2 regions of the Lysobacter sp. DMC97 genome follow, and region 1 is predicted to be linked to the other one. Evidence: predicted binding sites of a transcription regulator. Region 1 holds the regulator's gene; the other holds the start of a gene.
The links. The regulator sigma-54, encoded in region 1, starts transcription at its own class of promoters, with help from an activator protein. The targets are predictions, from matches to a motif close to TGGCACGNGCNTTGC.
Positions count from the first base shown of each region.

Region 2: a site for sigma-54 is predicted at 1,614-1,628, ahead of adh (aldehyde dehydrogenase). Genes of this name have one in related genera too.

Region 1 is NZ_JBQUZR010000008.1:99,256-103,462, forward strand. It holds gene rapZ (RNase adapter RapZ) at 1-276, opposite strand, end outside; gene hprK (HPr(Ser) kinase/phosphatase) at 273-1,220, opposite strand; gene hpf (ribosome hibernation-promoting factor, HPF/YfiA family) at 1,281-1,604, opposite strand; gene ACT53Q_RS17330 (RNA polymerase factor sigma-54) at 1,819-3,252, opposite strand; gene lptB (LPS export ABC transporter ATP-binding protein) at 3,467-4,186, opposite strand; gene lptA (lipopolysaccharide transport periplasmic protein LptA) at 4,186-4,207, opposite strand, start outside.
Region 2 is NZ_JBQUZR010000004.1:33,113-37,319, forward strand. It holds gene adh (aldehyde dehydrogenase) at 53-1,576, opposite strand; gene ACT53Q_RS09355 (sigma-54-dependent Fis family transcriptional regulator) at 1,797-3,692, shown strand; gene ACT53Q_RS09360 (hypothetical protein) at 3,706-4,207, opposite strand, start outside.

The DNA of each region.
Region 1 (4,207 bases):
GTCCAGCCCCAGCGCGCCGGCCTGCGACAGCCACGACGGCAGCTTCGACAGGTCGGTCTGGCGATTGCGCACGTCGATGCCGACCGCGAGTTTCTGCGGCAGGTCGCTCTTGCCGGTGGCGCTGCGCACGAAGTCGGGCAGCAGTTCGGCCGGCAGGTTGTCGACGCAGTCGAAATCCAGGTCTTCCAGCGTGTGCAGCGCGATCGACTTGCCGCTGCCGGACATGCCGCTGACGACGATCAGGCTGGACCCGCGATCGGAAGTGGCGAGGCTCACTCGGCGCGCTCCAGGAAATGCGAATGCCGGGCCATGAACGCCGCGGCCGGATCCACGCCCTTGATCCGCAGGATGTGCGCGCGCGCCGCGGCCTCGGTCAGCACCGCGAGGTTGCGGCCGGGCATCACCGGCAGGGTGATCATGGGCACGTCGAGATCGAGCAGCCGGCGCGAACCGAGATCGCCGAGCAGGCGCTCCATGCCGGTCGATTGCGGCTCGTGGTGCGGGCGCGCGAGATGCACGATCAGGCGCAGGTACTTGTTCCGCTTCACAGCGGTGTCGCCGAACATCTGGCGCACGTTGAGGATGCCGAGGCCGCGCACTTCCAGCAGGTCCTGCAGCAGTTCCGGGCAGGCACCGTCGAGCACGTCTGGCGCGATCTGGGTGAATTCCGGCGCGTCGTCGGCGACGAGGCGATGGCCGCGCGTCACCAGTTCCAGCGCGAGTTCGCTCTTGCCGGCGCCGGATTCGCCGGTGATCAGCACGCCGATGGAATAGATCTCCATGAACACGCCGTGCACGGTGAGCCGCGGCGCGAGCTTGCGCGCGAGGTGGTATTGCAGGTGGTTGAACAGTTCGTGGCCGCGGCGCGGCGACAGCCACAGCGGCGTGTCGGATTCCTCCGCGGCCTGACGCAGGTCCTCGGGACAGCGCTGGTCCTTACTGACGACCATCGCCAGCGGGCGGAACTGCATGATCTTCTCGATCGTCTCCCAGCGCTGGCGCGCGTCGAGCGCGTCCAGCCAGGCGAGTTCCTCGGTGCCGAGGATCTGCACCTTGTTCGGATAGATGATGTTGAGGTAACCGGCCAGCGACGGACGCCGGGCGACGGTATCGACGGCTTCGAGGAGCCGGTGTTCGCCGCGTTGCCCGGCGACCCAGCGCAACGCGAGGCGCTCCTGCTGCTGGTCGAACAGATCGCGCGCGCTGATGCTGGCAGTCATGGCGGGAGGCGGTAGGGGCGGGCCCGGCGACGCGCACGGCGCCGCCGGGCGGGACGGACGTCAGTCCGCGGTGCGCGCGAGGCTTTCCCCGCGGTGGTGGTCGACCAGCTTTTCCTTGTGCTTGATCAGCAGGCGGTCAAGCTTGTCGGCGAGCAGGTCGATGGCGGCGTACATGTCCTGGCCTTCGGCGTCGGCGTGCAGGGTGCGGCCGGCGAGCTTGATCGTCGCCTCGGCGCAGTGACGCGGTTTCTCGATGCTCAGCTGGGTGCGGATGATGTCCATCGGGTGTTCGAAATGCCGGCTGAGGCGCGAGAAGCGGGTTTCGACGTAATCGCGCAGTGCGGGAGTGACTTCGATCTGGTGGCCGTGGGTTTCGATACGCATCGACGGTGTCCTCTGTTGAGCCGGGCGTGTGACGCGCATCGCGATCCCGGCCCCGGCCCGCCGGCGTGCGATGCGGGCGGCGGCCTCGGCCGCTCGCCTCATGGGAGACATCGGGCCGGAACGGGGGGTGCACAAGGGCGGGTCGTCCGTTCCGATGCTCCGCTTCGACAGGGTACCCCAGCACGGCGCGGACGCAAGGGCGTGCCGCGCGCGTTCAGGCCATGCGCACGCGTTCGTGCGAGGCCGGGATGTTCATCGCTTCGCGGTACTTCGCGACCGTGCGCCGCGCCACCGGAACGCCGGAGGCCTTCAGGGTGTCGGCGAGCTTGGCGTCGGACAGCGGCTTGCGCGGGTTCTCGGCCTCGATCAGGCGCCGGATCATCGACTGGATCGCGGTGCTGGAGGCTTCGCCGCCGCCTTCGGTGCCGATGCCCGAGGCGAAGAAACTGCGCAGCGGCAGCGTGCCGCGCGGCGTGAGTGCGTACTTGCGTGCGATCGCGCGCGAGACCGTGGATTCGTGCAACCCGATCTCGGTCGCGACTTCGCGCAGGGTGAGCGGGCGCAGCGCCTGCTCGCCGAATTCCAGGAAGCCCGACTGCTGGCGGATCAGGCAGCGCACGACCTTGAGCAGCGTGTCGCCGCGCGCTTCCAGGTGTTTGAGCAGCCAGCGTGCTTCCTGCAGGCGACCGCGCAGGTAGGCGGCGTCGCTGGCGCTGGCGTGCTGGATCATGCCCTCGTAGCCGCGGTGGATCGTCAGTCGCGACTGGGTGCCCGCCAGCGCCGTGCGCCACAGGCCGTTGTGGCGCCAGATCACGCAGTCGGGCGTGATGTAGGTATCGGCGCTCATGCCGCCGAGCTGCGAGCCCGGACGCGGGTCCAGCGAGCGCACCAGTTGCATCGCGGTGGCGGCATCGTCGGCGGAAAGATGCAGCTCGCTCGCCAGACCGTCGATGCCGAGTTTCGGCAGCCGTTCCAGCGCCTCCTCGACGATGCGCAGCGCCGCGACGCGTCCCGGCGTGTCGTCCGCCAGCGCATGCAATTGCAGCGACAGGCACTCGCGCAGATCGCGCGCGGCGACGCCGGGCGGATCGAAGCGCTGGATCTGGTGCAGCACGGTCAGGATTTCGGCGGTGCCGACATGCACGTCCGGCAGCAGGGCTTCGGCGATCGCGTCCAGCGGTTCGCGCAGGTAGCCGTCGTCGTCGACGGCGTCGATGATCGCCGCGCCGATGCGCTGGTCCTGCGGCGACAGCCGGGTGAGATGCAGTTGCCACGACAGATGATCGTGCAGCGACTCGGCGTGGGTGAGCCGGTCCATCGGATCGAGGCCGTCGTCGTCGCCGCTGCCGCTGCCGGTCGCGCTCCAGTTGTCGGGCGGCTCCCAGCCATCGTCGGCTTCGGTTTCGGCCTGTTCGCGCGCGGGCTCCTCGGCGGCCTGCGATTCGGCCGTGGCGGGCGGCTCCGGCATGCCTTCGGGCGCTTCGCCCTCGGCGTTCTCGGCCCAGTCGAGCAGTGGATTGCTCTCGACCGCGACGGCGATCTCCTGTTCCAGCTCGAGCGACGACAACTGCAGCAAATGCAGGGCCTGCCGCAATTGCGGCGTCAGGACCAGCTGTTGCCCCAGCGATGTCTGAAGACGCGCCTTCATGTCCGTATGTTAGCCCCCCCCGTGCCACTCCGGGCAACCCTTGGCGCGATTCTTGCAAAGTCCGCGTCCGGTGGACCGGGATGCACGACACAACCCGGCGAAGCGAGGTCATGCATCCGCATTGGCGCACTCGATCGGTCGGTGCGCCGAGGTCGGTGAAGATCGATCGAGGGCGGTCGGCCGACGATGCGGCCAGGAATCAGAGGCGGAACACTCAGAGGCGGAACGATTCGCCGAGATAGACGCGGCGCACGTCGGGATTGGCCAGGAGTGCGTCGGGCGCACCCTGCGCGAGGACGGTGCCTTCGCTGAGGATGTAGGCACGGTCGCAGATGCCCAGCGTCTCGCGCACGTTGTGGTCGGTGATCAGCACGCCGATGCCGCGGTTCTTGAGATGGCGGACGATGCGCTGGATCTCGCCGACGGAAATCGGGTCGACGCCGGCGAAGGGTTCGTCGAGCAGCATCATCCGCGGCTTGGCCGCCAGCGCGCGGGCGATCTCGACGCGGCGGCGCTCGCCGCCGGAGAGGCTGGCGCCGATCTGTTCGGCGACGTGGGTGACCTGCAGTTCTTCCAGCAGCGATGCCAGCTCGCGTTCGCGGCCGTCGGCGTCAAGGTCCGGGCGCAGTTCCAGCACCAGGCGCAGGTTGTCGGCGACGCTGAGCTTGCGGAACACCGACGGTTCCTGCGGCAGGTAGCCGACGCCGCGCTTGGCGCGGGCGTACATCGGTTCGCCGGTGATGTCGTGGCCGTCCAGCACGATGCGGCCGGCATCGGCGTTCACCAGGCCCACGATCATGTAGAAGCAGGTGGTCTTGCCGGCGCCGTTCGGACCGAGCAGGCCGACCACTTCGCCGGCTTCGAGCTTCAGACCGAAATCGCGCACGACCTCGCGCGACTTGTAGCGCTTGCGCAGTCCCTCGGCGACCAGCATCAGGGCTTGCCCTTGGGCGCG
Region 2 (4,207 bases), on a different contig from region 1:
AGCGGCCCGCTGGAGCGGGCCTTCGGGAGGATCGGGCCGGACGGGCCGGCGATCAGAAGAAGCCGAGCGCCTTCGGCGAGTAGCTGACCAGCAGGTTCTTGGTCTGCTGGTAGTGGTCCAGCATCATCTTGTGGGTCTCGCGACCGATGCCCGACTGCTTGTAGCCACCGAACGCGGCGTGCGCCGGATAGGCGTGGTAGCAGTTGGTCCACACGCGGCCGGCCTGGATCGCGCGGCCGAAGCGGTACAGGCGGCTGGCGTCGCGGCTCCACACGCCGGCGCCGAGGCCGTACAGCGTGTCGTTGGCGATCTCCAGCGCTTCGGCTTCCGTCTTGAACGTCGTGACCGACACCACCGGCCCGAAGATCTCTTCCTGGAAGATGCGCATCTTGTTGTGGCCCTTGAACACCGTCGGCTTGACGTAATAGCCGCCGGCCAGGTCACCGCCGAGTTCGTTGCGCTCGCCGCCGATCAGCACTTCGGCGCCTTCCTGCTTGCCGATGTCGATGTAGCTGAGGATCTTCTCGAGCTGCTCGCCGGAAGCCTGCGCGCCGATCATGGTGTTCGGGTCGAGCGGGTCGCCCTGCTTGATCGCGGCGACGCGGGCGATCACCTTCTCCATGAACTTCTCGTAGATCGATTCCTGGATCAGCGCGCGCGACGGACAGGTGCAGACCTCGCCCTGGTTGAAGGCGAACAGCACGAAGCCTTCCACGGCCTTGTCGAGGAAATCGTCGTCTTCGGCCATCACGTCGGCGAAGAAGATGTTCGGCGACTTGCCGCCGAGTTCCAGCGTCACCGGGATCAGGTTCTGGCTGGCGTACTGCATGATCAGGCGGCCGGTGGTGGTCTCGCCGGTGAACGCGATCTTCGCGATGCGCGGGCTGCTGGCCAGCGGCTTGCCCGCTTCGAGGCCGAAGCCGTTCACGACGTTCAGCACGCCCGGCGGCAGCAGGTCGCCGATGATCTCCATCAGCACGAGGATGCTCGCCGGGGTCTGCTCGGCGGGCTTGAGCACCACGCAGTTGCCCGCGGCCAGCGCCGGCGCCAGCTTCCACGCGGCCATCAGCAGCGGGAAGTTCCACGGGATGATCTGGCCGACCACGCCCAGCGGCTCGTGGAAGTGGTAAGCGATGGTGTCGTGGTCGATCTCGCCGACGGTGCCTTCCTGCACGCGCACCGCCGAGGCGAAGTAGCGGAAGTGGTCGGCCATCAGCGGGATGTCGGCGTTGAGCGTCTCGCGGATCGGCTTGCCGTTGTCCCAGGTCTCGGCGTGCGCCAGCAGTTCGAGGTTCTGCTCGATGCGGTCGGCGACCTTGTTGAGCACGTTGGCGCGGTCGGCGGCGGAGGTCTTGCCCCAGGCGTCCTTCGCGGCATGGGCGGCGTCGAGCGCAAGTTCGATGTCGTCCTTGCTCGAACGCGGGATGCGGGTGAAGGCCTTGCCGGTGATCGGGGTGATGTCGTCGAAATACTCGCCGCCCTTCGGCGCGACCCATTGGCCACCGATGTAGTTGCCGTACTGGGCCTTGAAGATGCGGGAATGGTCGTGCAGGTGGGGCTTGGCCATCGCGTTCATGGAGCAACTCCGAAAGGTGGTGGTGTCCCCCGTTACCGCAAGGCCGGTGCCAAGTGCCGCATGGTGCGACGCAGCAGCGACGAATGCCTGATGCCGCGGGCAGTTGCGTCGTCGCATGTTGCAACGCACAACAAGCAGCCCTTGCGCGGCGCGGTTTCGTGTGTTGTTTATCGGAACAGCCGCCGCCGCGACTGTCGCAGAATGCGACACAGGAGCCGCCATGACCCGCACCCGCCCGATCGACGAACTCGCCCACGCCCGCCGGTCGTTCTTCGAGCGCGGCAACGCCGTCGGCGCGGGCGAATTGCCGCAGACGATCCTGCGGTCGTGGCAGCGCTGCCGCCGCCTCGGCCTGCCGGAACGCGACACGCCGTCGATCGAGCCGGTGCCGGAAAGCCGCCTGCACGAGATGCGCGAGCGCAACGAACGCCTGCGCCGGCTGGCGCGCGCGGAGCTGGAACAGCTCGCGGCCGATGCCGACGGCAGCGGCAGCATCGTCGTGCTGACCGACGACACCGGCTGGATCCTCGATGCCACCGGCCATCCGCAGTTCCTCGACAAGGCCAGCCGCGTGGCGCTGCGTCCCGGCGCGTGCTGGAACGAATCGCAGGCCGGGACGAACGCGATCGGTACCGCGATCGTCGAACGCCGCGCGGTCGAAGTGCGCGGCGGCGAGCACTACCGCGCCCCGCACGGCATCCTCACCTGCACCGCCACGCCCATCCACGATCCCTACGGCCAGCTCGTCGGCGTGCTCGACATCAGCGGCGATGCCCGCGCCCAGCACCTGCACGCGCTGGGTCTCGTGCGCATGGCGGTGGCGAACATCGAACATCGTTTCTTCGAGGGCGGTCTCGACGGCTGCGAACTGCTGCGTCTGCAGCGCGATCCCGCCCTGCTCGGCTCCGCGCGCGAAGGCCTGCTGGCCTTCCGCAACGGCACGCTAGTCGCGGCGAACCAGGCCGGGCTGGCGCTCGCGGGGATCACCCGTGACGACCTCGGCCGCGTCGCCTACGACCTGCTGTTCGACGATCCGCTCTCGCGCCTGCGCAGCGAAGGCGCGCTGCGCGACCGCTGCGGCCGCGCGCTGTACGGCCGCGTGGACGGCGCGCCGCCGCGCGTGCAGATCGCGCTGCCGCCCGCGCGCGCGGGCGAGGCGCGTCCGCGCACCACGCCGCCGCGCCCGCCGGTGGACGATGGCCCGTTCTTCGACGCCGCCTGTGCCGCCGCGCTGGAGCGCGCGCGCCGGGTCCTCGATGCCGGCCTGCCGGTGCTGGTGCAGGGCGAGACCGGCAGCGGCAAGGAAGTCTTCGCGCGTGCCCTGCACGCCCGCTGCGCGCGCGCCGGCAAGCCGTTCATCGCGGTGAACTGCGCGGCGCTGCCCGAGGGCCTGATCGAGGCCGAACTCTTCGGCTACGAGGAAGGCGCCTTCACCGGCGCGCGCCGCCAGGGCAGCCCGGGCCTGCTGCGCCAAGCACAGGGCGGCGTGCTCTTCCTCGACGAGATCGGCGACATGCCGCTGGCGCTGCAGCCACGCCTGCTGCGCGTGCTGCAGGAGCGCGAACTCTCGCCGCTGGGCGGCGGCAAGCCGGTGAAACTCGACTTCGACCTCGTCTGCGCGACGCATTGCGATCTCGACGCCGCGGTCGAGGCCGGCCGCTTCCGCGCCGACCTGTTCTATCGCATCGCCCACCACCGCGTGCGGCTGCTGCCGCTGCGCGACTCCACCGAACGCGGGGCGATCGTCGATGCGCTGTGGCGGCGGGTCGCGGCCGGACGCACGCTCTGCGCCGATGCCCGGGCGGCCTTGGCCGCGCACCGCTGGCCCGGCAACTTGCGCCAGCTCGACGCCTGCCTGCGCACGCTGGTCGCACTGAGCGATCCGGGCGAATGCGTCGGCATGGACGCCCTGCCCGCCGAACTGCAGACGCATGTCGCGTCCGCACCGGCGCCGGTCCGTCCCGGCGGCATCGCCCAGCTCGACGTGCTGGAGGAAACCGCGATGCGCGATGCCCTCGCCGCCTGCGGCGGCAACGTCGCCCGCGCCGCGCGCCTGCTCGGCGTCAACCGCAGCACGCTGTACCGCCGGGTCGGGCGCCCGCAGCGTCCGCAGTGAAACGCGGCCCCGCCTAGCGCACCTTCATCGTCGTGCGGCTTTCCGACGCGATGGAACGGACTTCGCCGAGCGTGCGGACCAGCGTTTCGGTGCCGGCGGATTCGACCGACACGCGGCGGCCGAGCGTCAGCGACGAACGCAGTTTCACCGTGGCCTGCCGGCGATCCGGCGACAGCGTCACCGATTCGATCGTGTACTTCACGTCGGGCGCAATCTTCATCGGCTTGGCGATCTTGTAGAGCGCCCGCATCGACTCGCGCGTGGCCGCGCACGTGGCGTCGCGATCGAGTTCGATGCGCGCCTCGCCCTTGGCCGAACGATCGATCTCCACGTGCCGGAAATCCTTCGCCAACATCCCGCACAGCGCCTTGGCGTCGAGCCGGCGCAGCGCGTTGACCTCTTGCTGGTAGTGCGCGTAGACGATGTCCTCGTCCAGTTGGCTCATCTTGCGCTGGATCGCGAACATGCCCCCCGCGGCCGCGGCCAGCACGCCCACGCTGACGATCAGGTTCCTC